4 regions of the Methylophaga sp. UBA3613 genome follow, and region 1 is predicted to be linked to each of the others. Evidence: riboswitches for the same ligand, from Rfam matches in the RefSeq annotation. Region 1 holds a riboswitch; each other region holds the start of a gene.
The links. A riboswitch is a leader RNA that binds a small molecule or an ion and turns the genes downstream of it on or off. The one in region 1 is predicted to bind cyclic di-GMP.
Positions count from the first base shown of each region.

Region 2: linked by a shared signal. The riboswitch ahead of B3S93_RS07610 (VPLPA-CTERM sorting domain-containing protein) and the one ahead of B3S93_RS11375 (hypothetical protein) in region 1 are both predicted to bind cyclic di-GMP.
Region 3: linked by a shared signal. The riboswitch ahead of B3S93_RS04110 (PEP-CTERM sorting domain-containing protein) and the one ahead of B3S93_RS11375 (hypothetical protein) in region 1 are both predicted to bind cyclic di-GMP.
Region 4: linked by a shared signal. The riboswitch ahead of B3S93_RS00490 (hypothetical protein) and the one ahead of B3S93_RS11375 (hypothetical protein) in region 1 are both predicted to bind cyclic di-GMP.

Region 1 is NZ_DFLS01000008.1:312,880-320,759, reverse strand. It holds gene B3S93_RS11380 (hypothetical protein) at 182-706, opposite strand; cyclic di-GMP riboswitch class I at 735-820, opposite strand; gene B3S93_RS11375 (hypothetical protein) at 1,145-1,669, opposite strand; cyclic di-GMP riboswitch class I at 1,698-1,782, opposite strand; gene B3S93_RS11370 (hypothetical protein) at 2,019-2,528, opposite strand; cyclic di-GMP riboswitch class I at 2,558-2,636, opposite strand; gene B3S93_RS11365 (undecaprenyl-phosphate glucose phosphotransferase) at 2,829-4,232, opposite strand; gene B3S93_RS11360 (mannose-1-phosphate guanylyltransferase/mannose-6-phosphate isomerase) at 4,261-5,661, opposite strand; gene B3S93_RS11355 (hypothetical protein) at 5,688-5,837, opposite strand; gene B3S93_RS11350 (hypothetical protein) at 5,953-6,102, opposite strand; gene galE (UDP-glucose 4-epimerase GalE) at 6,208-7,188, opposite strand; gene galU (UTP--glucose-1-phosphate uridylyltransferase GalU) at 7,436-7,880, shown strand, end outside.
Region 2 is NZ_DFLS01000006.1:291,932-299,811, forward strand. It holds gene B3S93_RS07600 (bifunctional diguanylate cyclase/phosphodiesterase) at 1-1,893, opposite strand, end outside; gene B3S93_RS07605 (hypothetical protein) at 2,298-2,777, opposite strand; cyclic di-GMP riboswitch class I at 2,900-2,977, shown strand; gene B3S93_RS07610 (VPLPA-CTERM sorting domain-containing protein) at 2,993-3,598, shown strand; gene B3S93_RS07615 (PFL family protein) at 3,672-5,045, opposite strand; gene B3S93_RS07620 (glycine cleavage system protein R) at 5,056-5,622, opposite strand; gene B3S93_RS07625 (hypothetical protein) at 6,031-6,363, shown strand; gene B3S93_RS07630 (5-carboxymethyl-2-hydroxymuconate Delta-isomerase) at 6,370-6,708, shown strand; gene B3S93_RS07635 (helix-turn-helix domain-containing protein) at 6,729-7,730, opposite strand.
Region 3 is NZ_DFLS01000004.1:396,993-404,872, reverse strand. It holds gene B3S93_RS15585 (DUF6653 family protein) at 1-495, opposite strand, end outside; gene B3S93_RS04120 (antibiotic biosynthesis monooxygenase) at 582-1,157, opposite strand; gene B3S93_RS04115 (helix-turn-helix domain-containing protein) at 1,468-2,439, shown strand; cyclic di-GMP riboswitch class I at 2,720-2,803, shown strand; gene B3S93_RS04110 (PEP-CTERM sorting domain-containing protein) at 2,822-4,204, shown strand; gene B3S93_RS04105 (MBL fold metallo-hydrolase) at 4,351-5,238, opposite strand; gene B3S93_RS04100 (NYN domain-containing protein) at 5,306-6,010, opposite strand; gene B3S93_RS04095 (ATP-binding protein) at 6,184-7,707, opposite strand; gene B3S93_RS04090 (M23 family metallopeptidase) at 7,822-7,880, opposite strand, start outside.
Region 4 is NZ_DFLS01000002.1:5,277-13,156, reverse strand. It holds partial or broken gene B3S93_RS00505 (methyl-accepting chemotaxis protein) at 1-1,154, shown strand, start outside; gene B3S93_RS00500 (winged helix-turn-helix transcriptional regulator) at 1,476-1,748, opposite strand; gene B3S93_RS00495 (zinc-dependent alcohol dehydrogenase family protein) at 1,887-2,897, shown strand; cyclic di-GMP riboswitch class I at 3,191-3,277, shown strand; gene B3S93_RS00490 (hypothetical protein) at 3,294-3,944, shown strand; tRNA gene B3S93_RS00485 (tRNA-Arg) at 4,077-4,153, shown strand; gene B3S93_RS00480 (DUF502 domain-containing protein) at 4,389-5,012, opposite strand; gene dsrE2 (sulfur carrier protein DsrE2) at 5,047-5,511, opposite strand; gene B3S93_RS00470 (sulfurtransferase TusA family protein) at 5,516-5,749, opposite strand; gene B3S93_RS00465 (M48 family metalloprotease) at 5,846-7,294, shown strand; gene B3S93_RS00460 (thiosulfate oxidation carrier protein SoxY) at 7,291-7,779, shown strand; gene soxZ (thiosulfate oxidation carrier complex protein SoxZ) at 7,779-7,880, shown strand, end outside.

The sequences.
Region 1 (7,880 bases):
AGACTTTCTTATATTCGTGAAAGTTCAGTTACAGACTAACAGTTTTTGTGGATTTTTCAAATCATGTAGGTAAATCGCAGATGCAAAACTTTAGAGTCTTTTGATGATATTGAGCCCCACAAAGAAAAGGGAGCCGAAGCCCCCTTTCCTTGAACCAACAATATTGTTAACTCATTTGTTACTATGCAGCAGCTGTTTTCAGTGCTTTACGACGTAAACCGAAAAAGCCCATCAATGCTGGAGCAAATAACCATAATGCAGCTGGTACTGGTACTGCAGAAATTGACAGGTCGTATTTCAGAACATCTGATGTGGCATTAAAAATATCAACACCAAAGAATGATCCCGCTGTCAAAATAGCAGTAAAGATAAAATCACCAGTGATGTTAAAAATAGTTGGCGCACCAACATAACCACCACCAGGTCCAGTCAACAGACCAAAGGCCAATTGAGCATTACTCAAGCTGTTAGTTGGGTTAAATGACCACTCCACTTTTACTGGTGTATCAACATCAGTAGTAACATCAAACAATGATTCCCAAACTCCTGAATTAGCAACAGTACCACCAGCAAGAACTGTACTGTTGTTATTCAGATCAATACTTTGAGTAGCACCTGAAGAACCAACTGTTGATAATGTCAGTGTAGCGGCATTAGCACCAACTGAGAACAATAAAGCTATACAAAATAGCATCGCATTTTTCATAATAATTTCCTTTAATTGAAAAATTAAGCAATGCAACCCGGCCATCTTCAAAACCCAGCCAGAAGATCCGTGGCTTTCCGACCTTACCTCACGGTAAGTTTGGCAACAAAAACAGAAACAACATTGTCTCTGAACTTTTTATCTCCAAGAAATATCTCGGTGATGATTAAACACTACTACTTCATTTGCATGATTGAAATTGTACTATGGTACTAGTGACAAATTTATTGCAAAAAAATTAAATATTTCAGGCTGATTATAGCTGATTTTCTTTTTCTCACAATATCCATATTTAATGAACTTTATAACAATATTCTATTGGTTGTCCCACTTCATGCTGTGAATAATAGCTAACTGAATCAAGTACATAACTGCAAAAAAAAAGGGAGCCGAAGCTCCCTTTTCTTAAAACTAACAATATTGTTAACTCATTTTGTGTTATGCAACCACTGTTTTCCGTGCTTGACGGCGTATACCGAAGAAGCCTAACAGTGCTGGTGCAAACAACCACAATGCAGCTGGTACTGGTACTGCAGAGATTGACAGGTCATATTTCAAAATACCTGAAGTGGCATTAAGAATATCTACTGCAAAATATGAACCTGCAGTCAAAATGGCAGTAAAGATAAAGTCACCAGTGATATTAAAAATAGTTGGAAAACCAACATAATTACCACCAGGGCCAGAAACCAGACCAAAAGCCAATTGAGCTGAATCCAAGCTTGTTGAAGGATTAAATGACCACTCAACTCTTACAGGAGTATCAACATCAGTTGTAACATCAAACAATGATTCCCAAGAACCTGAATTAGCAACAGTACCACCAGCAAGCACAGTGCTGTTGTTATTTAAACTGATTTCTTGAGTCGCACCATTTGATCCGACAGTTGATAAACTCAATGTAGCCGCATTAGCACTAACTGAGAACAATAAAGCTATACAAAATAGCATCGCATTTTTCATCGTAATTTCCTTTAATTGAAAAATTAAGCAATGCAACCCAGCCATCTTCAAATAATACCTGAAGACCCGTGGCTTTCCGACCTTGCCTCACGACAAGTTTGGCGATTTAAAATAGGAACCATTTCCGTTCCCAACAAATAAAGCCACTTAGAAACAGCTCTCAAGTGACGGTTGAACAATACTGTTAATTTGTTACAAATAATGAGCCCTGCAACACAAAATTTAGCTGGATTAACTCAAATCTTTAATCAAATGTGAATTGATTCACAGTGTTTACAATGGTTTTGCAATTTAAGGAAAGGAACAAAGCTCCTTTCCTCAAGTAAGCAGGAATTCAATACGTTTAAAATTAAGCTGTAGCAGATTTAAGTGCTCTACGACGTAAGCCGAAAAAACCCATTAATGCTGGAGCCATTAACCACAATGCAGCTGGAATCGGAACAGCTGATGGTGAAATTGACAGGTCATACTTCAATATATTTGAGGTTGCGTTCAAAATAGCAACAAGATATGTCGTACCAGCTGTCATGGAAGCATTGAAAATAAAGTCACTACTAATATTAAACATTTGTAATGGGCCACCAACTTCACCAAAAGCAAGTTGGGCGGAACCAAGGCTAGTAGTAGGGTTGAATGACCATTCAATAACTACGGGTGTATCAGCATCTGTAGTTGCATTAAAAGCTGAACTCCAAAGGCCGCGAGCAGCAACAAAACCACCAGCAAGCACAGTGCTGTTATTGTTTAGATCGACGTTTTGGGTTGCTCCAATAGAACCAGTACCTGTTAACGATAAGGTAGCTGCATTGACGTTAATCGAGAACAACAAGGCTGCAAAAAATAGCATTGATTTTTTCATAATTTTTTCCTTTTGATGAAAAAATGAAACAATGCAACCTGGCGATCTTAACTTTAAAGACCCATGGCTTTCCGACCTCACCTCACGGTAAGTTAGGCTAGATTGTCGGGAACAACATTGAACCCGAAATGATTGACTCCCAGATGTTTCTCTCAGCCGACATTTCTGATATGCGCATTACCTATCGTGTTGATAGATAACTCAGTCAAAGGAATTGCAAGTGAGTTTTAATCTTAGGAACGAGTTTAAATTTTTTGTTGGCTAGACAGCGATGTCATACCGAAAATTTAACTCTGGACATTAATATACATCCTTTCCAACAAAACCTCTAGTGATCGTTAATAAAATAATTTTCAGATCAAGAAGCAATGTCCAGGTTTGAATATACTGTAGATCATATTTGATACGCCCTTCCATTTTATCCAGCGTATCCGTCTCTCCACGAAAACCATTTATCTGGGCAAGACCGGTAATACCCGGCTTAACCTTATGCCGAAGCATATACCCTTGGATTTTCGCTCTATATTCTTCATTGTGCGCTACAGCATGTGGCCTTGGGCCAACGATTGACATAGAACCGCCTAACGAATTGAAGAATTGTGGTAATTCATCAAGTGAAGTTCTTCGTAAAATTTTGCCAAAATGTGTGACCCTTTGATCGTTCTTTTGGGCTTGAATGACCTTATCCCCATCTTCAGCAACTGTCATGGTACGAAACTTCCAGACTTTTATTTTTTCACCATCCATTCCATAACGTGTCTGTTTAAAAAACACAGGACCTTTGGAAGTCGCTTTAATGCCAATGGCTATCAATAACATCGGAATGGCTATCAGACACAGTATCAAAAAACTCAAAACAATATCTTCAATGCGTTTGATTGCACTATCAATACCGGCAAAGGGTGTCTCATAAATGCTGATTGCCGTTATTCCCTGATAATCCACCCATCTGGAGTTAAGCAGATTAAAAGTAAACAAATCGGGTACCAAATAAACCGAAGCGGTAGTATCAGCAAGCTTTTCAGTAATCAAACGAATACGGGCTTCAGCTGCCAAAGATAATGTAATAAAGACAATGTCGATTTTTCCTGTACGGCAATCTCTTATTAAGTCTTCGATACTGCCAAGGACAGTCGCTGCATTTTCTTCTAAACGACGATTTGGGGCAGGTTTACGATCATCGTAGAAACCACTGAAACGGTAACCTGTCCATTCCATTTCATCAAAGGATTTTTCCAGTCGATAACCAAGCTTCGTCGCTCCTACAATAGCCACGCGTCGGGTATTTAACCCCTTGGATCGCATTATTCCAAGCACCATTCGAACGATGGCATGCCAGGAAATCAACTCGATAGGTGTAGCGATTATCCAGATTAATATGAAAGGTGTTGCATAGGTTTGTTCATTAATGACAATCAGTTCGATAGCCACCAATACCGCGATACTCGTACCCCAGGAAAATAATACTGCAGTAACCTCGTCCCTTAGATACGTCCCGCGCCATGAACGATAGGCATCCTGTGATTCGGCAAAGAAGTGAAAAAGAATAATTGAAAATAATAAAGACCAGACATGCTTTGGTTGCCATTCAATAGCAAACAAATCCATTAAAGCCAGAAAGGTTACTAATATAATGGCACTATCAATTAGCCTTGAAATAGCATTAATTTTTGAGTCGTAATGTCTGATTTTTCCTTGCGCCATAATTGTCCTTAGGCCATCTCTTATTCTGTTATTTACGGTTATAGGTATCTTGAAGCCTGATAATGTCATCTTCTTCAAGGTAGGCGCCGGATTGTACCTCAATGATTTCCAAAGGGACTCGTCCAGGATTACGTAAACGATGCACACTTCCAAGAGGAATAAATGTTGATTCGTTTTCGCCCAGTAACATGACCTCATCATCCCGTGTGACTTCAGCGGTTCCACTTACCACTACCCAGTGTTCAGCACGATGGTAATGCATTTGCAATGACAAAGATGCGCCCGGGTTCACCAATATGCGCTTCACTTGAAATCGGTCACCCATATCAACAGAGTCGTAATTACCCCATGGGCGATAACATTTACGATGGGTTATAACTTCTTTACGGTTTTGTCGGGTCAGTTCTTCAACGATTGTTTTAACTTTTTGTGCCTGATCTTTATGCGCCACCATGACAGCATCATGTGTTTCAACAACAATCACATCGTCCAGGCCTAACACCGTCACCAGACGATTTTCGCTATGAATATAGGCGTTATGAACATTTTCAACCAGAACATCGCCGATCAACACATTCTGATCAGCATCACGGGTGAAAGCTTCCCATAAAGAAGACCATGAACCGACATCACTCCAGCCCGCATCGAGTGGAACAACCATAGCTTTATCGGTTTTTTCCATAACCGCGTAATCAATTGAGTCACTCGGACTTTGCTCAAAAAGCTCGGGATCAACACGGACAAAATCAAGATCGATAACCGCTTTTTCAAGGGATTGTTTACAGGAAGACAACATCTCAGGCGAAAAGCGTGCGAGCTCTTTAATATATGCGGAGGCTTTAAACAAAAACATTCCACTGTTCCAGAAAAAGTTTCCGGCAGACAGGTAGGACTCTGCTGTAGCCAAATCCGGTTTTTCGATAAAACGTTTTACTGAACTGGGTTTCGACTTTTCTTCTGCTTCAATATAGCCATAGCCGGTGTGAGCAGATTGTGGCTGAATACCAAAAGTAACCAGTTTATCTTGTTCAGCCAGTATTTGTGCTTGTTCAATAGCCTTATGAAAAGCAGTGACATCCGAAATAAGATGATCTGCAGCTAATATTAACAGTAACGGATCTTCGCCGTTATCCATGGCCTTTAATGCTGCCAGAGCAATCGCTGGAGCGGTATTACGAGCACAGGGTTCAAGAATAATGCCTTTAGCATCCAGACCAATCTCCTGAAGCTGTTCAGCTACCATAAAACGATGCTCGTTATTGCAAACAATTAACGGAGCTTCCAGAGAATCCAAGCCATTTAAACGAGTAAGCGTGCTTTGAAACATCGATGAATCGTTAAACAAGGTCAAAAACTGTTTAGGCTTATTTTTTCGTGATAATGGCCATAAACGGCTTCCGGAACCACCGGATAAAATTACTGGAATCATCTCAAGTCTTCCTCACAAGGATTTGTTTATCTTTCATAGCCACCGCTGCTGGAGGCTATTTTTTTGTCCAACAAGGCGGAAATGATGCGATGCAGTTGTTCTACATAAGTCATTTCCAACGCAGTGGGACGGAAAAATAGTCCCAGCCCTTTGGGTTGAGGCTGAAAATGCACCACTCTTCGTTGCTCGTCGTTTATTTAGAGTCACTAAACTGCTCTCCTCGCGCCTTGATTGGTACATTTTCAGTCACAACAGAGGTGGCTATGAAAAATAAACAATTCTAGGGTCTTTTTATCTTTCATAGCCACCACTGCTGGAGGCTGTTTTTTTGTCCAACAAGGCGGAAATGATGCGATGTAGTTGTTCTACATAAATCATTTCCAACGCAGTGGGACGGAAAAATAGTCCCAGCCCTTCGGGTTGAGGCTGAAAATACACCACTCTTCGTTGCTCGTCGTTTATTTAGAGTCACTAAACTGCTCTCCTCGCGCCTTGAGTGGTGTATTTTCAGTCACAACAGAGGTGGCTATGAAAGATAAAAAGACCCTAAAATCTTTCATTTTGATGCCAAGCCCATGCTGTTTCGATAATTGATTCAATGTCCGTAAATGCAGGCTGCCATCCCAGAGCTTTTCTTGCCACTGATGAATCTGCTACCAGAACTGATGGATCGCCAGCTCTTGGGGGTTCAATCGTAAAAGCGATATCGTGCTGAACTACTTGCTTGGCTGCTTCAATTACTTGCAGAACACTAAAGCCATTACCATTGCCCAGATTGAAAGCAAAGGCACCATCATGCTGTTGTAAATATTCTCCTGCCAGAATATGGGCTGAAGCCAAATCGTTTACATGAATATAATCCCGAATGCAGGTGCCATCAGGTGTTGGATAATTATCACCAAACACTTTTAATGTTGATGCTTTGCCGGCAATGGCAGATTTAAGAATATTAGGAATTAAATGTGTTTCAGGTTCATGACGTTCGCCGATTTCGCCGTCTGGATCTGCGCCACAGGCATTAAAATAGCGTAATGCCACAGACTTTATACCATATGCATGATGATAATCCCCCAACACATCCTCAATCATTTTCTTTGATTGGCCATAAGGATTTATCGGCATACGGGAGTGCTGCTCATCTATTAATTCTTGCTCAGGCATGCCAAATACGGCGGCAGTAGACGAGAACACAAGTTTATCGTGTCCGGTTGCTACCATTGCATCCAACAGGTTTAAGGTACCAGCAACATTATTTCGGTAATATAACGCCGGATTTTGTACTGATTCACCAACCAGTGACTTGGCACAAAAATGCATTATCAGATCAAATGGTCCTTCATCCTGCAAAATACTGAGCAATGCTTCGGCATCCAGAATATCGGCTTCAATGAATTGACTCCAGCGAACCGCTTCTCGATGACCAGTGCTAAGGTTATCTAATACCAGCGTTTGATGATTCATCAAGGCCAATGCCTTGCAAATATGCGATCCAATGTAACCTGCACCGCCCAGTACTAAAACTTTCATTTTTATTCCTTGTTGCACCCAAAAACATTGAAATCCACCTAGGCAGAATTCATAGACCTCTTTGCCCGAACTTTAAAAAGGATTTTTTTGAGCGAAACTAAATAGTAATGTTTAACCTTTACAATATATCAGTCCAACTATGACTTATCTAATGTTGTTTAACTATGGAGTTCTTGAACTTCACAGGCAATTACTTTAGCTTAACGTCATCTCTTTTTTCCACAACAGTTTGATAAGGATCTCGTCAATGGCTGTAAAAAGTCTTATAAGAAAATGTTTATTCCCTGCGGCAGGTTATGGCACACGATTTCTTCCTGCAACGAAAGCAATGCCCAAAGAAATGTTACCCATTGTCAGTAAGCCTTTGATTCAATATGGTGTTGAAGAAGCCATGGAGGCAGGCATTTCACAAATTGGTTTTATAACTGGCCGTGGTAAACGAGCCATTGCTGATCATTTCGACACCAGTTTTGAACTGGAACATCAAATTAAAGGCACCTCAAAAGAAAAATTTCTCGATGATATTCGTTATCTGATGGATAACTGTGAATTTGTATTTATGCGCCAACGGGAAATGTTAGGTTTGGGTCATGCCATCCTTACCGGCGAACCGATGATTGGCAATGAACCATTTGCAGTTATTCTGGCTGACGATTTATGCGCCAAACCAACGGAAGGTGGTGAACGTGCAT
Region 2 (7,880 bases), on a different contig from region 1:
GATAATGCGAAATTCAATATCGTATTCGCCAGTTATCTTGCCTTGAACAACAGCCTGACTGACATTATTTATGTCTTCAGGATGAATCGTTTCCAACCAGGACGACGGCTTATCATAAAGACTTTCACAGCTGCGTCCCCAGATGCTTTGATAGGCTGGACTGATATAAAGCAGATGCCCCATAGCAAGATCGGTCAGCCAGACAACTTCTTCAATATTATCGGCAAGTTGCCGGAAACGTTCTTCCTGCTCCCGCAAAGCAATTTCAACCGCTTTTCTCTCAGTGATGTCATGCGTTAGTGCCAGATTGTAGCCAATTCCGCCATACTCAAAATAGTTGGCATTCACCTCGACTGGAATGATCCTGCCGTTTTTTGTTTTATGGCGAGTTTCCAAACGAACGGAACGTTCTTGTTTAAGTTCTTGCCAATGTTCGTTCCAAACCTCCTGAGAGGTATCTGGGTCAACTTCAGGAACGGACATAGCCATTAATTCGTCACGGCTGTATCCCATGGTGTGACAGGTTTCATCGTTGACATATCTGATGCGCCCTTTTCCATCCAGCAGATAAATGCATTCTTTTACCTGATTGATAGCAAAATTTAACAGGGCGATACTTTGATCTGATTTTTTACGCTCTTCGATATCTTCTATCTGCGAAACGAAATACAGCGGCTGGTTGTTTCTTCCTCTGACAATGCTGGTTGTGAGTCTTGCCCAGAAATAGTCCCCATTTTGATGACGATAGCGCTTTTCAATCTGCATATAGGGAATTTGATCAGCAATCAGCCGATCAAGCTCCGCTTGTCCTTTATGCAAATCCTCGGGATGGGTCATTTCCTGATAGGTCATTTGCAGTAGTTCAGTTTCGGAATAGCCGAACATTTCATAAATGGAATGATTGGCTCTTAACCACTGCCCACTCAAGGACAACACCCCCATTCCAATCGCAGCAAATTCAAACGCCTGCCGAAAGCGTTCATCACTCTCACGTTGTTCACGATATATCAGCAAGCTGGTCAAGCCATCAGATAAACGATGACCGATTTCACTGAATAAACGTTTTTCGTCGTTAGTCCACTCTCGCTCATACGAACATTGATGCAAACCAAACACCCAGGGTTTACCGGTTTTTGGATAGATGGCCGTACCGATGATTGAGCGAATATGATGCTCTCTCAGAAATTCGGGTGCATCAGGACTTTCTATAGTGGTAATCAGCGTTACTGGTTCACTGTTGGCCAGATAGGCTTCCAGACCTCGGGCTGCCTCTTCGGTCATCGGGAAATCTGTTCCAGCAGACAGACCACCAGGGTAGTCAGGAGTGGTCTGCTCCATGGGGATATGCCAAGTGGCACTTGCTGGATCACAAGGATATAAAAGCCATGCTCTGTCACATGCAAAACACGACAATATCGCTGCCAGAACATCACTCATCATCTGCTCAAGATCATTGGTGCCCTGAATAGCCCGGTTGACCTGATCCAGACATTCAAGAAACCACAAATGAGACTGATTTTCCTGCTCTGTACGTTTCAGGTCGGTGATATTTTGAAAATAGCCATGCCATACCATTCCGTTTTCTGAATCCGCTTCAGGCATGGCTTTGCAATCCACTAAAACCTTACCTTTCTGAGGGTGTAACACATGCCAACCCAGATTCAGAGGTTGCATCGTTTGAGCTGACTCAGCCATTTTCTGCAGAATAATGCCACGATCATCTGAATCAATGCTCATCCATGCAGACGAGGAATCTTCAATAATTTGTGCTGCGGTAAAACCAAAAATATCAACGATGGAAGCTGTACTGTCGAGAATTGCTATCTGCCGCTCAGACTGCAGACAAAACTTCACTATGGCAACCGGTGAGGTATCGGCTACATAGCTGTTCACGAGAGGCTTTTTGGCTTTGTTTTGGCTGAGGTGGTCATTAGATAGATGGTCAATACCCCGTCTGTTTTTACTTAGCGATTAAGTTGAAATAATTTCAAGGACTTACTGATTCATAACAGGCAATTAAAAATATTTAAACAGAACTGTTAATTGATTTTAACGATCTTAAAATGCCGGGGCATCTTAGGCATATTACCTTTTCATTACAAGGGATAATTCTCACTAAAACCAGGGACTTTTACCTTGGTCGTAATATATTGACTCCAAGGAAAGAAAATAATTTGTCCCGTAGAAATTTAATGCGATTATAGAGATTTACTCTCCAAAAACCTGTGCTCTCCATCTCATCCTCAAGCATGAACTAAAAGCAAGTGGACTTATGGTTTTTGTGAGCGTTTGGTGAGTCAGGTCAGTAGAGATGTAAAACGTTGGGTGGGAGGTGAGTTTACAAAAACACCTGGATCGTTTTTTTCTGCGAAGCAGACATTTACGATCACATTTTCATAAAGCCAGTAAATATAACCGCCTTCATCCATCCGGTAACGCCACTGGTACTGACACTGTACCCACCCTTCTTCGAGCGAAGTAAGTAATATCGGTGGTTCATCGGCCTGTAATCGTGGTTTGAACTCCACTTTTTTGGCTTTTAAACCAACACGATAACGATCAATTAAAAAATAATCATCTGTCATTTGATAGCGAATGCGATTTCCAGAAATATCATCCCCATGCTTATCAAGCAATATTTGCTTATTAGACAAAACAGAAGAGGAGGATTTTAGCGGATAGCGATCAGGTAATCCTGCCCTTGCTTTTTTGTGCGCATCAGAAAGCTGAGATTTATCCCACTGAAAGATAATAATTTGTACAACGAGTTTTTGCATTAATAAGTTACCGGACTAACCGTAAGTGATTTATTAAGTGTATTTGTACCAAAGTACAATTAAAAAACGTCTAAATAAGGATTATTTTGAATCTGTGTCGAACTTTATAAGACACATTTATTTTTAATTTTTGCCAAACTTAATGCGAATTAAGGACGGAAAGTTTCCGGTCTCAAAGTTGAGATTGCTGAACTACAAAAATTGAGGATATATCTATGAAAAACTTAACAAAAATTTTAGCAATATCTGCATTATGTTTTGCTCCAGTTTCCTTTGCTGCAACCATTAATAGCCTATATGATAGCTTTGAAGGTGAAGGTCAAGCGAGTTCTGTCTTAAACTATAACAGCTTCGTTAATTGGGATGTATCAAACGGTACGGTTGATTTGATCAAAAACGGTAATCAATGGGGAATCGTTTGTTCAGTTGGTAGCTTTTGCGTAGATCTGGACGGCTCAACTGGTGACGCAGGGATTTTGTCTTCTAAAAATGGTTTTTCTGCAGGTAAATACAAAGTGAGTTTTGATTTATCTGGTAATCAACGTAATGGTCCTGCTGACCAAGTTTCGGTGTTGTTTGGAGCAGGTGCACTTGTTAATCATCTTCTCTTGGATTGGGATGAAAATTGGCATACCTATAGTTTCCTGGTTGATTTGGTTGATGGGGATAAATTATCTTTTAGAAACTTCGGGGGGGATAATGTTGGAGCGATGCTGGATAACATCCGGGTTTCAGCCGTTCCAATACCAGCAGCAGTTTGGTTATTTGGTTCAGGTTTGATGGGCTTTTTAGCAATGCGTAGAAGAGCGAAAAGCCAGTAATTTTGACGCTTATTTTATCTAAAAAAGCCGTGACAGTTTCTGTCACGGCTTTTTAATTGTTAGCATAAGATGATCAATTAACCAAGCTTTGAATCGGAGCAGGAATACGGCCACCTAAGCGAACAAAGCGGTTTTCCTGATTCCCCATATTGACAGCCATCACTGGGCCTTCACCCAACAAACCACCAAACCGGACAATATCACCTGCTTTTTTGCCAGGCGCTGGAATCAATCTTGCTGCTGTGGTTTTTTTGTTGATGACACCAATTGCCATTTCATCAGCAATAATCGCGGATAGCATTTCAGCTGAAGTATCTCCAGGTAAAGCCACCATATCCAGGCCAACTGAACAGACTGCCGTCATGGCTTCGAGTTTTTCCAGATTCAAGGTGCCGTTTGCAGCCGACTCAGCAATGGTCAAATCTTCACAAACCGGAATAAACGCACCACTTAAACCACCCACATGTGAGCTGGCAAACGCACCACCTTTTTTCACTGCATCATTGAGCATGGATAAAAATGCGGTACTGCCTGGTGATCCAAAAGCTGGCAAACCGATCGCTTCAAAAATCTCTCCGACACTGTCATTACGATTCGGTGTCGGTGCCAACGACAAGTCGACAATACCAAATGGCAGATTTAGTAATTGTGCCACTTCACGGCCCACCAACTCACCAGCACGTGTCAGTCTGGCTGCTGTTTGTTTAATGACATCCGCCGCACGGCTCAGATCCATATTTTCATCTTCAGCCAAGGCTTTTTCCAAAGCCGCTTTAACTACACCAGGACCACTGACACCAACACTGACAACCGCATCTGCTTCACCGATGCCTAAATAAGCACCGGCCATAAACGGTACATCTTGTGGAATATTGGCAAATACCACTAATTTTGCAGCAGCAAGGCCATCATCGTCTGCAGTGAGTTCTGCAGCCTGTTTGATGATTTGCCCCATCTTGAGAATCGCGTCCATGTTGATACCGGCACGCGTACTGGCCACATTGACGGATGAACAGATTCGTTGCGTTTCCGTCAGCGCCTGTGGAATGGCTTCGATCAAAGCCTGATCGCCCTTACTCATGCCCTTCTCTACCAAAGCAGTAAAACCACCAATAAAATCCACACCCAATTCATGCGCCGCTTTATCAAGCGTTACGGCGACCTCAACTAATTGTTCTGAACTAAAAGGTGCACCGACAACACCGATTGGGCTGATAGAAATCCGTTTATTGGCAACTTCAATACCGTAGCGTCTTTCAATGCGGTTACAGGATGCCACCAATTGGCCAGCATAACGGGTGATTTTGTCGTAAATTTTACGTTTGAATGTTTCCAGATCATGACTGACGCAATCGGTCAGGTTGATGCCAACAGTGACGGTGCGAAGATCCAGGTTTTGTTCCCGCACCATCATCAAAGTTGAAATAATGTCTTTTTCGTTGAGCATGAGAGGTTCCTTAATTACTGATGTTGCTCACGGATTCGAAGATCTTGCGATGTTGCGTATCAATTTCGATATCCAGTCTCTGGCCGACTTCATGGAGTGCATCACGCAAATCCTGCATGATGGTTGAACGCGGTACATCAACTTCAAACACCATCAGATTATCCATCGGATTCTTACCGCCTTTGAAAATCGCCTGAATATTGGTGATATTCACCCCATGACGGGCGAGTTGGGTAGATACTTCAGCCACCAGACCCCGTCGATCCGGGCCGATTACGGTCAGAATGTAAGGTTGTACTTCAGGCGGATTTTCCTGCCAGGGTGTTGGTTGCTCATCCCATGGATCAACGTGAATCGACAAACGCATTTTCTGGCCTACCTGCTGGAGAGCCTTGTGCAATTCTTCACACTGAGCTTCTTCTGGCATTGAAACCATTAATAACGCGCCGAATACCGATTGAAGCAGTGTTTGGCTCAGATTTTCAATATTACCGCCATGCTCGGTAATAACCGTGGCAACTGCTGCCATAATACCGGGCTGGTCATTGCCAAGAACCGAAATGAGTGCCTTGTTCACGATGTCTCCTTGTATGAGATCGAATAGTTAAAAGCGGGTTTGGGCATAATTTTTTGAGGGAACCGCTTGCTCCTGTGGTCAATAGACCAAAGCAAATCCACAATGTCACATTGACGCGCCATTTTAGTTCATTAATGATGAATTTTTGTACAGATAAAGAATAGTCGGATAGCTTATCAAATTAGGGCTTGTTGATGTGCAATTTACCTATCATGAAGTTTTTGCTGTTTTATCGTTTAATAAGCCTAGTCTGCACTTGCGTCAGCTGAATTTTCAGCTTTATTAGTACGGCTTTTCCAGCCGATTCTAACGCTTTGAGGGTGTCGCAACTCTTAGTGCTTTCTGAAACATTTGCGAAGTTTGTATCAAAATTAAAGTTTATTGTTTACTCCTAAAAAAGAGTTTTTTATGGCCATTCAATTTCTCCCGATTATCAAAGCTGTTGCGCCTTATGTAGCCCAAGTTGCAGCCTATGCGATACCGGCATTTACTGCCAAACCCGAAGCGGTCAAAGCCGATCCGGTTGTGGTTAAACAGATAGAAGAATTGCAAAAAGCAGCAACACAGAACGCTCAATCCATTCATGTGCTGGCTGAAAATATGCAGCAGGCGATCAGTGGCTTTGAAACGGCTGCTGAAGAAGCCAAAAAGCAGGTTAAAACCTATCGAAATCTCTTATTTTTTTCATTAGGTTTGTCAGCGATATCAGTGCTGATATGTCTTTATCTGCTTTTGAGATAGGTCACTATGCCACATTGCATTATTGAATTTTCCAGCTCACTGGATATCTCACCAGACATATTGGTGGAGGCCGTTCATCATGGGGTATTGGAATCGGCTTTATTTGAGTCATCCCATATTAAAACCCGAGCACTGGCTTATGAGTATTTTCGACTGGCGGAGGACTGTAACGATTTTATCCATGTCACTATCCGTCTGCATGACGGCCGCACCACACAACAGAAGCAACAGTTAACCAAACTGGTATTACAACAGTTGGAAAAACTTGCGTTAAAAAGTACTTCTATAACGCTAGAAACGGTAGATATTGAAACTGAAAGTTATGCGAAAGCTATCACCCCTTAACCATTAAATGCACATCCCTTTCAGGTTTGAATACCCTGTTTTTCCGCTAATACTTGCTGATGGCGCATTGCTGTAACGGAAGGATTCTCACCAAATAGACTGGTGTAATCATGGGTAAACTGACCGGCATGAAAAAAGCCCCATTGCTGGGCAATCATCGAGATGGTCTGCTCATCCTCTAACCCGTTTAGCAAAATCCGTCTTACAGCATTGAGCCTTGAAATCCGCATACATTTAAGCGGGCTTATTCCCAATACATCTTCAAAACAATATTGCAGGGTACGACGACTGACATGTGCCAGATCACACAGATCCGTAATACTGAGCGGTTTATCAGGGTGGGAGTCCAGATACGCTGTAATCTTTTCTACCACGGCACGGCGTTTCACAAAGCTCGGTTTTTCATGAATCTGCTGCTCGTTTTGCTGCAGAATCTCCAGCACTGCCATAATTAAAATATCTTCCTGATGCTGTCGGATCAGATGATCTTGTTGTGGCTTCAAAACATCATTTAACAAGTAACGCAGTGAATTCAGTTTGTCGGACTGCCAGAATCTTAATGGCGAATAAAACAAACTGTTATCTAATACGATACCTTGTTTACGAGCGAAAGCATGAAGCGTGGCTTGATTAATGACAATGCCAAAAATATTGAATTGTTCTGGGGTAACTAATTCAAACTGGGTATTGCCAGGCCGAATCATCAGATGATCACTACTGACATGATGACCATTGATACGGCAGGATTTTTCATCTGCTGAAAAACCCAGCCAGATTGCATTAGGCCATACATTGCATTGTTGTCTTACGGTTTGGCTGGTGTGCTCTCGAAAGGCATGAACTGAATCAAACAGTACTTCTTCAATTTTGCCGTAAAAGCGTCCGTTACTAATCTGATCATACTGCTGTTGCCAGTTTTTCAGGTTATGGGCCTGCTCGTCGGCGTCTGTAGCTTCCATAACGCACCATTTAGATACAGTCCCGCTTTGTTTAGGTGCAAATTCTTCTGGATTATCGGTCATCTGCTTTACCTGTTTTAATAATAATGCCGGTGCTGCCTAAGTAAGTAACTGAATATAAACCCAATATTATTTTGCCGATTTTCGATATTCGGCCGGTATAGATATCGCATTCATAGTTTGTAAACTTTGTTTATTCAGGTGCAATTTTTA
Region 3 (7,880 bases), on a different contig from region 1:
ACGATAAAGCTCGTTTTTATCCTTCATATCTTCGTATAGCCAGACCATTCGGTCCAGGTACCAGCTCTTGCCAAGATAAGCCAATGCAACACCTAATACAGCGCCCCATACTGAGAAATAAACAGTCGCCCAGACCGATACCAGTACGCCTATCAACGAAATTCCATTAAGAATGCCGTGTAGCGGAGTGTTATGGCTATCCGGTATTGGAACAATATCCCGGTTCAAAAAAACACGCTCGCCCAGAACAGCCTTCGATGCCCAGTTTTTGGTAGATTTCGGTTTTTTGAAAAGAATTGGATTGAAAAATAACCAGAGAAGCGATGACAGCCCTGGCACCAAACACCACCAGCCTATCCACTCTCTACTCCAGAACGCGAGAACGATAACAGGAAGCACAGAGTATCGGGTCCAAACACTAATGGGGTTTGCGTGCCTCATCCAGTTGTCATCATCAAGCTTAAAAAGCCCAGCAATCTTCCGTTCTAAAGTCATTTCATAGTACCGATGGGGTAATCATCTGGTTCGAGTAAAATAGCCAGCATTTGAAGCCTCTTGATCTCAAGATCCTTTTTCTAAACCTAACAACCTCGAAACAGCCATGCGTGAATTAATTTGGTGTAGCGCGGCATTACCACATAAACCATTAGCAAAACCGCAATACCGGTAATGATCAATGTGTCGAGATAATGATTATCAGGCAGTCCCAACCTGTGAATGGGTGGCAACAAAAATGGCAACATCAGTACCAGCGGATAGATAGCTGACCAGGTGACCAAAGCCTGTTTCCAACGAATAGGAATTTTGGTATTTGCCTGCTCCGGGGTAAACCAGAAATCCAGCCCGCTGTTAATATAAAAATCATCGCCTTTCACCAGTAATGGTGAAACTTGGGCTATCAGCTCACTGCGTTTGGCCGATTCCATCCAGCCCCGTAAATGTGATTGGTTATCAAAGCGAATAATAATCGTATACGTTTCAGTCAATCCTGCGATAGGCCGAATCACGTTCAGATCCAGATGCCCCGGCGAGCTTTTACAATGTGGAGCAATTTCATTTAACCATGCTTCGTATTCGGGATGTTTATCCTTGGCAACCTGATGGGTAATAACTGCCGTCGCACCATTGGTTAACGGATCCACACGATTTTGTTGCATAAGATTTTTCCTAAAATACCAAGTTGTCGGATACATGTTTCATAAACAAAATATCAAGTCATACGTTTATTTTAAAACTTTATTGCAGTTGAAGCTTATAGAGACAAGGTACGAAAACCTTATATAGATAGTATTCAAAAGCCTCCGTGGGTAACTATTAGGCTTGTTTGTTTGATAACAAATACCAAGCCAGTAAGCTCATTTTTGTTTAGATGCCAATACGTTAATGAATAAGGTATAGTCATTTTCACTGATTATTTTATGGTTTTACTATCATGGTCATTCTCATATCTTTGCTGATGCATTAAAAATGACGTCAACACACCACACCGTCTATCGTGATCAGCCTTTGTTCGATGCTTATGAACAGCAGATGGCACAAGACTGGTTGCCCATTGAGATAATGCAATTATCCGCAGGGAATTTTCGTGGGCATTATCGTGAAGTGGGTAATGATGATGTCAGAGTTGTGTTTGAACAACAAAATCAGGTCATACACAAACGTGCCATTATTGAGCGGGACTTCTGTACGGTTTCTTTTGCACGCATTGCAAATCAGGTACGGGTCTCTGAGTACGATGCTTTCGATAATTCATTATTTTTTCTGCCTTCAAATGTCGAAGTCGATATTCAGGCAGCGAGCGGTGTTGAAACGGTCTATTTTAGATTCGAACAGTCTAAATTAATTGAAGCAGCAAGAGTCATTAACCCAAAATATTGGGAAATGCCGACAGACCGTATTTTGGTATTTGATGGTATTAACCGGGAACCCCTAGAGGATTTTACCGATTATTTATATCAGCTTTCGGCACTGAGTTCGGATGATAATCTGCATGAGCAGCAGAAAGATATTAATTTATCAGTAATGGAATATGTCTTGCTCTCTCTCGATTCATCTTTAGTGTTTGATGAACAATCATCTGATGTACTGTCTCGCCGTCGGGCGGCAAAATCAGTAAGGCAGGCAATAGACTATATGCACGCCAACCTGGAGAGACAGATTTGTCCATCCATTATCGATATTTGTAAAGATTTACATATCAGCCAGCGTAATCTGCAATATAACTTTAAAAAAACAATGGGAATCACCCCCAATGCGTACTTGTATCGATTACGTTTAAACCGGGTTCGTGCACAACTTCTAAAACCAGCTGATATCGGTGTGACAGTCACGCAGTTAGCCAGTGACTGGCATTTTTGGCATCTAGGTCGTTTTTCCAAGGATTATCTGCAATTATTTGGCGAGTTGCCTTCCACCACATTACATCGAGCCTTTAATTAAAATCATTACTTTTTAGCTGCGATTGATACGGCTTTATGTGGCCGATATCGAATATCAGACTTGTAATGTCATATAAGCAGGCAACGAAAAGTAAACATAATCTCCCCTTTAATCATTCAGGCTTAGGTTTATAAAAACCGACTGATTCTAATCCAAAAAAATTAATAAAGATTATCCGTGTTCTCGATAAATGATTAATTTATCTCTTTGCGAAAATCGGATAGTGCCATGTCATCCGTCTCTATATCATCATATTTCGGTTGGGTTGGACTATAGCCCATTTTATTATTGCCAAACTTGGTGTGAACTAAGGACGGAAAACTACAGACCTTGATGATGTTGTTAAGGTGGCTGAGTTGCATAGATTTAAGAGACTTTGAACATGCAAACTCAATCTTTAAAACGTTCTGTACTCAGCACATTTTTTATTTCATCAATCGTTTTAAGTACTGCGGCAAGTGCCGATAGTGTTTTAATTGGAGTCAATACATCACCTTTAACGATTAATGATGATGCCACCACAACCATTGTGACGGGCACACAATTTCAAAATGATAATGAGTTATCCGTTATTGGTCAGCCATTTGTTAAAGATCCTGTTTTAGCAAACGAAGGGACTTTTATAAATAATGGTACCTTTTACGGTAAATTCAGTGATTTAAAAAATGATGGGGTGCTGTTAAATACAGGCAGTCTGACTACTCATGTCAGTGGTTTAAATAATGCAGCAAGCGGTCACATCACTAACACCGGCTATATATACAACAACGGTGGTAGCTTGAAAAATGATGGCTTCATTGATAATCAGGCTGAGTTTAACAATTCAGGCACATTGACTAATTACGGGCAGTTAACCAATCAAGATACCCTCACGAATAGAGGTGTTTTATCAAGTTATAGAGGAGCAACCCTGACCAATACGGGAACCTTAACTAATACCAGTGCGGGTAGATTCAATAACTATATCGATTCCACTTTAATTAATGATGGCACGATGAACAATGAGGGTCGCTTCACTAATGCCGGTAAGTTAATTAATAATGGTTCATTTACGAATAAATACGTATTCTCCAATGCAATTAATGACACCGTGACCAATAATGGCGTCATGACCAATAATAGTACTCTTCAGAATATGAACGAGATTATTAATACGGGCGTGTTTATTAACAATGAAAAAGCAACCATAAGAGGTAATGGCAGTTCAGTGGGTAATTACACCCAAACCGCTGGGCAAACCATAAATAACGGCGTCATCACTCAAACCAGTGTCAATATCAACGGCGGTAGCTTATCTGGTACAGGCATCATTAACAGCAATGTCACGGTGAATGGCACCAGTTCTGACAACTATGCCAGCATAAATGCAGGTAACTCGATTGGTACGATGACCATTAATGGCAATTACACTCAAGGTGAATTCGGTTCAATGGTGGTGGAGTTTAATGAAACCAGTTCAGATATCTTTAATATTTCACATGAGGCTTCTCTGGCCGGTTTACTAACCTTTGAGTTTATTGGTGATAATGTGCAAGTAGGAACATTTCAGTTCTTAACGTTTGCCAGCATTGTCGGTAGTTTTGATAGCATCATTTATCCATCCCTTATGGGCTTTAATTTTGATGTGGTGTTTGGTGATACGTTTGCCAATTTAGAAATCAGTCAATCGGTGAGTGAAGTGCCTGTTCCAGCGTCATTATTCTTATTTGGCCCGGCATTATTAGGCTTTTTGGGTTTACGACGTAAGAAGGCAATGACAGCTTAAAAATATGCAGAGTGTTAATCTCAAAGACAGTGTAAAAATTGATTCTGGCTTGCCGTGAAAGAAATGAAATAACGGGTGGTGGCCATCCTACTCTTTTGATTTCGTTACGTTCCTTAGTTCGTAACGTTTACTCAGATACTCCTGATCTAGAATTCAACGTTCAGATCCGGTCGAAAATTAAAGTAGGATTGCTCCACCAGGGTTTGATAAACACCGGCAATATTCATTGGCAGCCATTCATCATACATCCGCAAATGCGCATATTCCGGTAAGCGAATTTCAGCCTGAAGCGTTTCAAGCGTTTTCCCCGCCAGCATGCCCTCACGCACAGCTGCATAAAGCGCTTCCAGATAACCAAGATAATGCTCCACATCCTCGCGCGTGCCGGTATCAGCATGTCCGCCGATAAATAAATCAAACGGTTCAGCCGCCAGCACTTCCCGGGTGGAATGAATCATGCCATGAATGTCATAGCCTAAAAGATTCTGATAAGGCATTCGGCCAAGCACAATCCAATCCACCACAAACAGCACATTGGCTGGCATAACTCGCATACTGACTGAGCCACGACCATTGTTTGGGCCGTGATATTGCAGGTGGATTTCACTGTCTCCCAGTTGCAAGGTCTTAGCATCCTGAAACGTGATATCTGGTAAAGCGGTTGGCGCTTTTGTCCATTGCAAATCTTCTGCAGCAAATTCATGTGCCACCACCCGAATATCCCTGTTGGCAAGAATATGGCCGCCCATGGTATGGTCAATGTGATTATGGCTGTATACCAGATAGCGAATCGGCACAGTAAACCGCTTAGCCAATTCCTTTTTTAAATAGCTCGCCGCGGCATCATTAATTGGGTCGGTGACGAGAATCCCCGCATCGGTTACCACAAATATCGAATGATAATGACCCGCCGAAAAACGATACACATTGTCTTTCATCTGCTCGATTTTGTACTCGGTGGCCTCATCCGCCCAGGAAGGCAATATCACTCCCGATAACCCCAGAGAGAAAACAATTGGGATGATCAATTTCATAAACATTTTTTGGAAAAACAACATAAAAGAAACCTGGTCTTATTCAGGCCATAGCCACAAATGGCATTTACTTATTGCGAACATTGCGTACTAAAAACGAATTACCTGGGCCACGTTTTAATTCAAATAAATCAATCGCTTTAAACAGGCTGCTGAGGTTTTTAAAGCCATAGTTTCGAGTATCAAATGACGTCTTGTTCGAGATGTTAGAACCAACCGGCCCCAGCGCCGCCCAGCCGTCTTCGTCTTCGGTTGCCTCGATGGCCTGCCGTAGCAAATGAATCAGTTTGGTATCGGATTTGATGTTCTTGGGTTTAACCGCTGTTTTGGTGACTTCTTTTTCTTGATCCAGAAAAAGAAACTTAGAGCAGGCGTTAACAAATGCCGATGGTGTCTTCCGCTCACCGAACCCCAGCACAACCTTCCCTTCCGCTAAAGCTCTAGTCACCATCGGCGTAAAATCACAATCCGATGACACAAAACACATCACATCAATTTGCTTGGTATACATCACATCCATCGCATCAATCACCAATGCGATATCAGACGCATTTTTACCCTTGGTTAAATCATATTGCTGGATGGGTTGAATGGCATATTCATGCAACAGATCTTCCCAAGCCTTGAGCGTAGGCGACTTCCAATTGCCATAGGCTTTACGAATGGTAACCACACCATAGTTTGCGACCTCGCTCAGAACATCTTCAAACTTACTCGCGGGCGCATTATCAGCATCAATAAATAATGCGATTTTCTGTTTTAATTCATCCATGTTTGCACCTCATTCGATATATATTTGTAGATGGTGAGCTATCTTATTGATACTAGTTTTTTATGACGACTTTATCACTGATAGCCGGATGGATTTCAATTGACTCTGACCCTTTTGGTCCCCGCCCCTTTTGGTCCTTTGGCGACAGCCGCTTATTATGTGCTTTTCTCCGATCAAGGATTTGCCTGGATATGCATTCGCATATCCTCAATAGATTGATTTAGCTGGGCGTCTGTGAATTTAGGATTACTGGTGTTTTCAGGATGGTGTATTTGATGGCGCACATACTCGGTTAAGATTATTTGTAGTGGTGTGGTGGTTCCATTACGGTTTAACCGATTATAAGCAACAGTTGGTTTTCCAGCTTTATATGCTTCAAGTGCTCCCTGTGACTCAATATAGCCATAAAGTTCATTGTGATACTCAAACGATGGTTCACCAAAAGCCACATAATTGACTTCGTTCAAACTGGGATAAGGAAGCTCATGCTCTTGCACTTGTCGTATTGAAGCTGAGTCTTGGCCGGTTATTAAGAGAATATTTTCAAACTTTAAACGCTTTACGATTTCGGGGCTGTGCGAGGTGAGGATAATTTGTGTACGTGGCACATCCGATAATGCAACTAAGGCGTCTATCAAGGCACGTTGGTGGTCTGGATGCTGAGATGTCTCAGGCTCTTCAATTGCATAAACAACGCTTGGTAAACCCGCCTCGCGTTGCCGTCTTTCCGCCTCAGCACGAAAAAAACTTATCAATATTAGCCGCTTAACACCACTTCCTCTTTTGTTAATAGGGATTTCGTTATCACCAGAAATGGCAACACTTTTGAAAACATCACCCCACTTCAGTGTTCCTGAATCTGGTATTTGGGGATTCAAGGAGGATGCAATATCTGGATTCATTTCGCTGAGCTTAACAAGCGTTTGTCTGGCTACTTCGTCAAGCCTTGACTTTACAGTGTCCGCAATCTTAGCCAAATCCGCTTGTATTCCTGGATCTCCTAAAATTTCCTTCACAGCCAGGCGCATTGGATCTTGCACCTCACTGTCTCCATCGCTATTCTTCCTGTCAGATTGGAATAGCGTATAAAGAGGCATGTAAGCTTTCAATTGATCCCAAATATTTTTTGAGTCAATTTTTGCCACCTCTATCTCGGTTTCTTCTAACTGCAAATCAGCTTGACCAAGCCATATAGCTTTTCGCAACTCAGAGTTTTTGGTTTTGTCTGCACACACTAAAGATTGATCGTTTAATATCTTTTTTAAATCAGCGTTTTTCTTAAGTAGTAGCTCTTTGCATCCATCCGCATTTGGATGGTTTGCTTTGATATAAACTTTTGCTGCTCCCGCATTTGGATAACGCTTTATCACCTTCAGCGTATTGGATGGTGTTAGCAAATACTCAGCTGATAGTGTGGTTTCGTTTGATGAATCAATAACAATCTTGGATGGTAAGTCTTCAAACTCTACAGAGATTTCGATAGTGTTATCGCCCGTCAACAGATTAGCTTTATTGATATCCTCTTTATCTAGCTTTACGCTTCCCTTACCATCGTTAAAAAATATATCCAGTGCTTCAAGAATAGTTGATTTACCGATGTCGTTTTTTCCGACCAATACTCGCAAATTGGGAAATTCAACATTGATTCGACTTGAATAACCTCGAAATCCTTGTAATCCAAATGACTTTATTTTCATTTTTCCAATCCATTGCAGATGTCTTGGATTGAATATTTCACAGATTTAAATGGCATGCAAATTCAGTAACTTATTTGGAGTTAATTAATCATAATTAGCTGAATATTCAGATGCTCAGAGAGCAGGTAATTCCGGCTCTGGCTTAAGAAACGGTGCTGGATCAACTGGGCCGC
Region 4 (7,880 bases), on a different contig from region 1:
ATCACAATAATTTAGTCACATCCAATATAGATTCGGTTGATGCTGATGAGATGTATTCTGTTTTCGATAGTCCGCAATTGTTGAAGGCTCTGCAAAACGCCATCAAGATTACAGATCGAAAACTTCGCTTATCTGAGAATGATGATTTTTATTATCAAGTAACCCACTCCACTCTTGATTCTGATAGCGGCCCGTTATCAGCTTTCTTATTATCTAAACAAACGCAACTTGCAGACTACAAGCAGTTCGAAATGTTATCCAAAGTAGTAAGTAACACAAGTACAAGTGTATTGATCACTGATAAAAATGGGTTTGTCGAATATGTTAATCCCGGTTTTGAAAAGCTTTCAGGATTAACACTTGCAGAAGTAAAAGGTAAAAAGCCTGGAGTTTTATTACAGCGTGAACAAACTGATACAGACACAATTAAGCGGATTTCTCAAAAACTTAAAGCACGAGAGCCGTTTTATGAAGAGATCTTAAACTTTACCAAAGAGGGTGTGCCCTATTGGATTGTGTTATCAGTGAACCCAATTTTCAATGAAAAGGGGGAACATACTGGGTTTGTTGGCGTGAGTTCTGATGTCCGTGAAATTAAACGTCTGGTCTTAGAGCAAATCAACCAAAAAGATGCTATTAGCAGTCATTCGGCGGTGATGGAGTTTAATCAAAGTGGGCAGTTCATTTCAGCTAATCAGTTTACTTATGAACAATTAAACATTGTCGACGAAGTGCAAATGCAGTCATTACTGGGAAATTTGAAAGATCATTTGGACGAGCCTCGCAAACAATTGATCGAAAAAGGTGAACCCACCGCGGTGATGATTAAACTGGCTCATCAAGGTGGTGAAGTAATTTTAGAGTGCATAATCTCAGCAATAACAGATTTAAACGGCAATATTTCTAAGTACATTGTGTTTGGTAGCAATGTCTCTTCTCGAAATAAGCTGGTGGCTGAAACTCATCTTTCTATGTCGAATGTGTTAAGTAAAATTCAAGCCACAGTAAAGACAATAAATGCAGTAGCCGATCAAACTAATCTGTTAGCGCTTAATGCAGCTATTGAGGCAGCAAGAGCTGGTGAAGCTGGACGAGGATTTGCGGTAGTGGCGGATGAAGTGCGCAACCTTTCGAAAAAATCGAATGAAGCAGCGGTTCAAATTGGTCAACTGATTAACGAAACTCAGTCGCATGTTGACGAGCTGGCTTCTTTTTTAAGTGAGTAATGTTTCTATACCGAAGAATATTGGTAGCGTCAGCGCAAAGTTTATTCATTCTCAGCTCAAATGCTTGTCCGACCCGTTAAGCAGGTGATCAAACACTCTAACGCTAGTGCAAATGACGTTTCAATTCAGATTAGGAAATCTCAAAAGCTATACCTAAATCCCTAATACTAATAGTTGAAACCCTGACGATTATAATTGCCGACAATGACCCTTTAGCTCAGATGGATAGAGTGTACTCAAGCCGATTAGCTAAAGATCATTTTCAAGGGTCCAGTTTTTTAGTTCTTCAAGTATTGTCAGGGCATTCAATCCTCTAGCCGCAATTTTGTATTGGACCGCGACAGGTTTGTTTGAGATCACATCTCTGGTGATCAGTTTATTTTCTTCCATTGCCTTCAACCTCTCTGCCAGGACTTTTTTACTGGCCCCGGCAAGTTGTCTCGCAATTTCATTAAAACGCATGGGCTGATCTTTCAGGTGCCACAAAATGGAGCCTGTCCATTTATTACCGATAATTCTCATTCCCCTCTCAACTGGGCAGGGTTTATAACAAGTCTGGTCGTTTTCTCTCATAGTTATTTGTAGGTTACAAAAAGTTAACTGGTTGACTATTGTAACCTGAATGTTAGTTTGTATGTTTAGACAAACTAGAGAGCAGACATGAAAGGTAAATCAATTTTCGTCGAAGCGGGTGGTGGCTTTGATAAAGTTAGCGTAGAAGAAACAGAAACAATCTCGCCAGGTGACAGCGAAATTCTGGTCAGACTTCATGCTAACTCGCTTAATTATCACGATTATGCGGTCGTCAAGGGGCTCTGGCCTGCATCAGAGAAAAGAATACCTATGGCTGATGGTGCCGGTGAAGTAATAGAGGTGGGGCCAAACGTGACCGAATTTAAGGTCGGTGATAGCGTTGTGAGTACGTTTTTCCCTTCTTGGTTAAGCGGTGAACCAGTCGTTGATGGTTTCTCAACTGTTCCTGGCGATGGAGTAGATGGTTACGCAAGAGAATATGTCACGGCAAAGGCTGAAGCTTTCACCAAGTCACCCTCAGGTTGGTCTCATACAGAATCTGCGACGTTGACTACAGCAGCCTTGACAGCATGGCGGGCTTTGTTCGATTTTAATCAGCTCAAATCAGGTGATACCGTTCTTCTTCAAGGGACTGGTGGTGTATCCATCTTCGCTTTACAGTTTGCCAAAATGGCAGGCGCCAAAGTGATTGCCACTTCATCCAGTGATCAAAAACTCACTAGGTTGAAGGAGCTGGGAGCAGATCATGTGATCAATTATAAAAAAGAACCTAACTGGGGCTTTTTAGCCAGAGAACTAAATGATGGAAAAGGTGTTGACCACGTCGTTGAAATTGGTGGTGCTGAAACATTGGAGCAATCTCTAAACGCTGTACGTATCGCTGGCCAAATTTCGTTAATTGGTATTCTTTCTGGACAGACTTGCGATATAAATATTGTGAAGACTTTTGTGAAACAGGTTAGGCTTCAGGGCGTTCTTGTTGGTAGCAGAGTCCATCAGCAGGAGATGATTAAAGCTATCGAGGCTAATCAGCTAAAACCAATTATTGATCGTACTTTTGCTTTAAAGGATATTGTCAAAGCATTTGAGTACCAAGAAACGAATCAGCATTTTGGTAAAATTTGTTTAGAGTTTTAAATGAAATAAAAAAGCCCTTGAGGTGGGGCTTTTTTAATTTATTAGCCTCTCAACCACCGATAGAATGTTTCAGAATTCGTCGGTCTAAAATAGCCCTGTTATAATTACGGCCGATGTCCCTGTAGCTCAGATGGATAGAGCGTTAAACATTTATCTGTCCAAAATGAGAAGGATAGGGCTGGGATTACATTATTAGCTCTAATAATTAACATCAAAGATTTATTAATTAGTACTAAAGTACAATACTTTTTAATAAAATTTAGTGTAAGTTCGAAAGAGTGATCTAATCACGCTATTTATTATGCCAAACTTGGCGTGAGCCTTGGACGGAAAATTACAGCTGTGCTTTTAAGTAAAGGTATCAGGGCTGGGTTGCATACTTTAAGGAGTTCACCGATGAATAAGATGATAGCTACGATAATCTTCTCATTATTTTCTTTATCTGCTTTTGCCGCTACAGTCGACATTGATTTGAGTGGGGCTACCACTTCCACCCTTATTGATGTTGATGGGGCAAGTTTCTCACAAACTTTCACAGGTCAGACTGCATCTGGCTCAGCAATTTCAGGTTCCCCTACAGGGCCATTATCACTAACACCAAGTGGAACAATAAGAGTTGTCTCTTTTGATCCAGGTTGCACAGGTTGTGATTCTGGCAATTCACTTCTTACACCCTCAAGTTTTCAGGGCCCATTGTCGATTTTGTTTGATTTTAATGCCGACAGTTTTTCATGGGTGATGGGAAGCTCTGTTGCAGGATCCAATGTTGCTGCAGATTTATTTTCAAATAGTGGTAGTTTAATCAACACAGTACTAATCAGCATGCTGGAAGGGTACAACAAATACTCTATCTCAGGCTTGGGTGCTTTTGCAGGAATTACTTTTAGAGACAATAACGACCCAGCTGGAGTACGTTACATGGACATGTCTTACAATAGTGTTGTCGGAGTCTCTGAAGTTCCAATCCCTGCCGCCGCTTTCATGTTTGCACCGGCATTACTTGGACTCATGGGATTACGTCGAAGAGCAAAAAATAAAGTCGCTTAACTTTATTTCTTTCAGAAAGCCGTGATGATTAATTTCATCACGGCTTTTTTATTTGTATAACTGCCGTTCAACCACCGATTGGTTTGTTTCGAAGTGAAGCCGATCAGCTTGACTGATATAATTGCGGCCGATGTCCCTGTAGCTCAGATGGATAGAGCGTCCCCCTCCTAAGGGGAAGGCCACAGGTTCGACTCCTGTCAGGGACACCAATAATAATCAATAGATTATTTTTGACTGGAAATGAATAATAGCGGGATAGTCATTCGCATACTCCCCATCAACTTTTAGAACCTTCATTTTTTCTGTAACAAATTTATCGATTTGTATTAGGTTTACCAGATTCAGAAAGTTGAGGTTGGGAAAGGAATAAATATCCCACTGGATAATGGATATGGCGCAACTAAGAAACTAATGACAATTCTTTGCCAGTTGCCTTGTGAAAAATTATTTTTCAACAATGATTTTTGGTTGATGGCTTTCTGTTTCACTATCTGAAAGTCCTGCGGTCAGGATCCAGCGCATAGTGTCTTCATTCGACATTTCCAAAGACCGAACCTGATCTCGTGAAACGCAAATTGTATAGCCACCAACTTGATAGCTCATTGGCAGGTATATGGCGACCAGATTATTTTCCTGATCCTCCATGCCTAAAACATGGCTAACGTTATCCTTCACCAGAAAGCCAATCAGCTGAACCCCACCGATGGTGACAGCAACAGCATTGCTGAGACTTTCCTGCTGTTTCTCGCGAGAGAAAAAACGCGTGAAATCTCGTAATGCACCATGAATCGATTTCACCAGCGGAATGCGATCCAGAATGGATTCACCCATATCAAACAGTCGTTTGACCAGCCAGGCATTAACGGCAATGCCAATCACAAAAATCAACCCTATAGCTGCTAATAACCCAAGCCCTGGCCAGTAAAAATCATAGGGTAAAATGGCAATCATTATCGGGCGTAATGCACGCTCTGCAGTAACAGCCAACCAATAAATAAGATAAAGCGTCAGGGTGACGGGTAACGCTGTCGCTAAACCTTTTAAAAAAGTCTTCCAGACAAATTGCATAAAGCTGTTCCTATTCCAAACCGAATACGGTTATTCAGATGTATAAAGTTATATCGGCTTCGCTGGCAAATTCCAGAAAGGTGGCTGCGCCTCCATGACTGATTCCATCGATAAAATCTGAATTTTTAAAATCAAACAAATCGACAGTCATCTGGCAGGCAATTAATTCAACATCTGACTTCAGACAAATCTCACGTAATTCAGCAACACTGGCAACACCTTTCTTTTTCAGTTTGCGTTGCATCATCCAGGTAGCAAAGGCTTCAAGCCCTGGAATAATTTGCACGATACTGGGGACCGGAACAGGCATGGGCATAGCAGGGTTGCCTAAAGGAGAGACTTTAAGAGACATATCTTTCTTAAGCAATTGCAAACCGTAAAAGGTAAAAAATATTTTGGCTTCAAACCCTAGCGCCGCTGCTGTGGAGGCCAGTAAAAATGGTGGATATGCACCATCTAAAGTACCTTTACTTGCAATTATGGCGAGTTTTTTGGCCATGCAGTCATGCCCCTTTTTCGATGATGAAATACAGTTTTCCTTCGACTTCTTCGCTACTAAGCAGCGGATTACCAGTCATTTTGCAGAAGGCCGGAATATCTTTTAGCGCGCCAGTATCGGTACATATGAGTCGCAGTCGCTGAGAGGCTGACATTTCATTGAGCATCTTACGCGCTTTAAGCACTGGAAGTGGACAGTTTAAACCTGATGTATCAATTTCTGTATCAAAATCTGACATACTGATTTCCTTTAAAATATCCGTTCACATGATAAACGCAAGCGGCGTTTTTGTCTTTGCGGAACCGGTCTTAATGAGCCAAGGTCTATAGGCGTTATGAAATATCTTATCGCTACAGTTATATTTTTGATGAGCAATCAAGGCATTGCCCAGGCAAACCTGGATATTGCGTTGCCAGAAATGGGGGACAGTGCGGGTGCTCTGGTTTCGCCTGTGGAAGAGTATCAGGTCGGCCAGTCTTTTTACTGGAGCCTGCAGCAATCAGTGACCCTGGTTGATGACCCGGAAGTGAATAGTTATATCAACTCACTTGGACATCGTCTGGTGACCAATAGTGATGATCCCGGTCGTTCTTTCACTTTTTTTGTGGTACCTGACAATTCTGTTAACGCTTTTGCCGCGCCAGGCGGTTTTATTGGCATTCATACCGGACTGATGCTGACAAGCGAAGCAGAAAGTGAGCTGGCATCGGTCATGGCGCATGAGATAGCGCACGTTACCCAACGGCATATTCTGCGTAATTTCGAACGTTCTAAACGCATGAGTATTCCGATGACCGCTGCGATGATTGCTGCGGCTTTATTGGGGGTGGCTGACCCGAGTGCAGGTTCGGCTGCTATCATGGCGGTACAGGCTGGGAATGTGCAAATGCAACTGGATTACAGTCGGGCACATGAAGCTGAAGCCGATAATTTGGGCATGCAAACTCTGGTAAATGCAGGCTTTGACCCAAATGCGATGCCACGTTTTTTTGAGCGGTTGCAGATTGCAGGTCGCTTCTACGGTGGCGACCAGATTCCGGAATTTCTCAGAACTCACCCAATCACCGTGTCCCGTATTGCAGATGCCCGTGGACGTGCTGCCAATCTTGAACCACGGCCCCAGATAAGAGATACCAAAAAGTTTTATCTGATGCGTGAAAAAGTGCGTGTTATGACATCTGCAAATCTGCGTGAATTGATCAAAACCTATGAAGATAAGCTGAAAGAAAATACAACAGAAGATCAGTCTGTCACTCGATATGGTTATGCCCTGGCATTATTGAAAAATAGCAACTATACCCAGGCTCGTGATGAAATTAATGACTTAATCGATTTGGATGATAATCAGTTAAGCTATCATCTGGTGCTGGCGGATATCGAAATTGCGTTGGGAAGAATGGATGCTGCACTGGCAATTTATAATGATTTTCAGCGGGTTTATCCGGATGATTGGGCGCTTTCTATCAAGCAAGTTCAAGCCTTGTTGAGAGCCAATGAACCGCGTAAAGCGATTACTATTTTGCAACGTCAATTAGATGTCGGTGAATCTTCTGCGGATTTATACAGATTATTGGCCAAAGCTTATGGTGATATGGGACAGAAAAGTAAATCTCATGTCTGGCTGGCTGAGCATTATCATAGTTCTGGTCAATTGATGCAGGCTGCAGATCAGCTCAGAATTGCAGCAGACTATGCCCGAGGTGATGAATTTGAACTCGCTAAAATCAGCTCACGTTTGAGACAGGTTGAAACGGATATCGCAATGATGGAAGAAATTCGATGAAAGATAATTTAGATGAATATCGTCGAAAATTACTAAAGCAATCCATCTCTGCTTCAACGCTGGCTTTGGTAGCGGCTAGTGGTTTAATGGCTCCAAGAATTCTATTAGCACATTGGCCTCAGGATGCTTTCAATGCAGAAACATTGGAAGATGCGATATTAACGTTTCTGGGAGAGGCAGAAGAGGTTAATGAAGAAGCCATTCAATTCACGATTGGTTCTCCTCCTACCTATGCTGTGAATGGAGCCAGTGTTCCGGTTGAAATCAGCAGCAGTCTTGAAAATATTCAGCGAGTGGCATTATTGGTGGAGAAAAACCCTTTTCCTCTGGCAATGGCCCTTGAACCCACTTCTGTAGTCAGCTTTCCCTTTAAAACAATGCTTAAAGTCGCCGAAGATTCGGAGATAATTGCCATGGTCAGGGCGGATGGTAAGCTTTACCGAACCAGTCGTTATGTGGAAATTGATATTGGTGGGTGTGCCTGATGACAACAAATTCCAGAGATAGAATACGGGCCAAATTGCTAGAGGGTAATACGCTAATCAGAATTTTACTGTCCCATCCAATGCATACAGGGCGGGGTAAA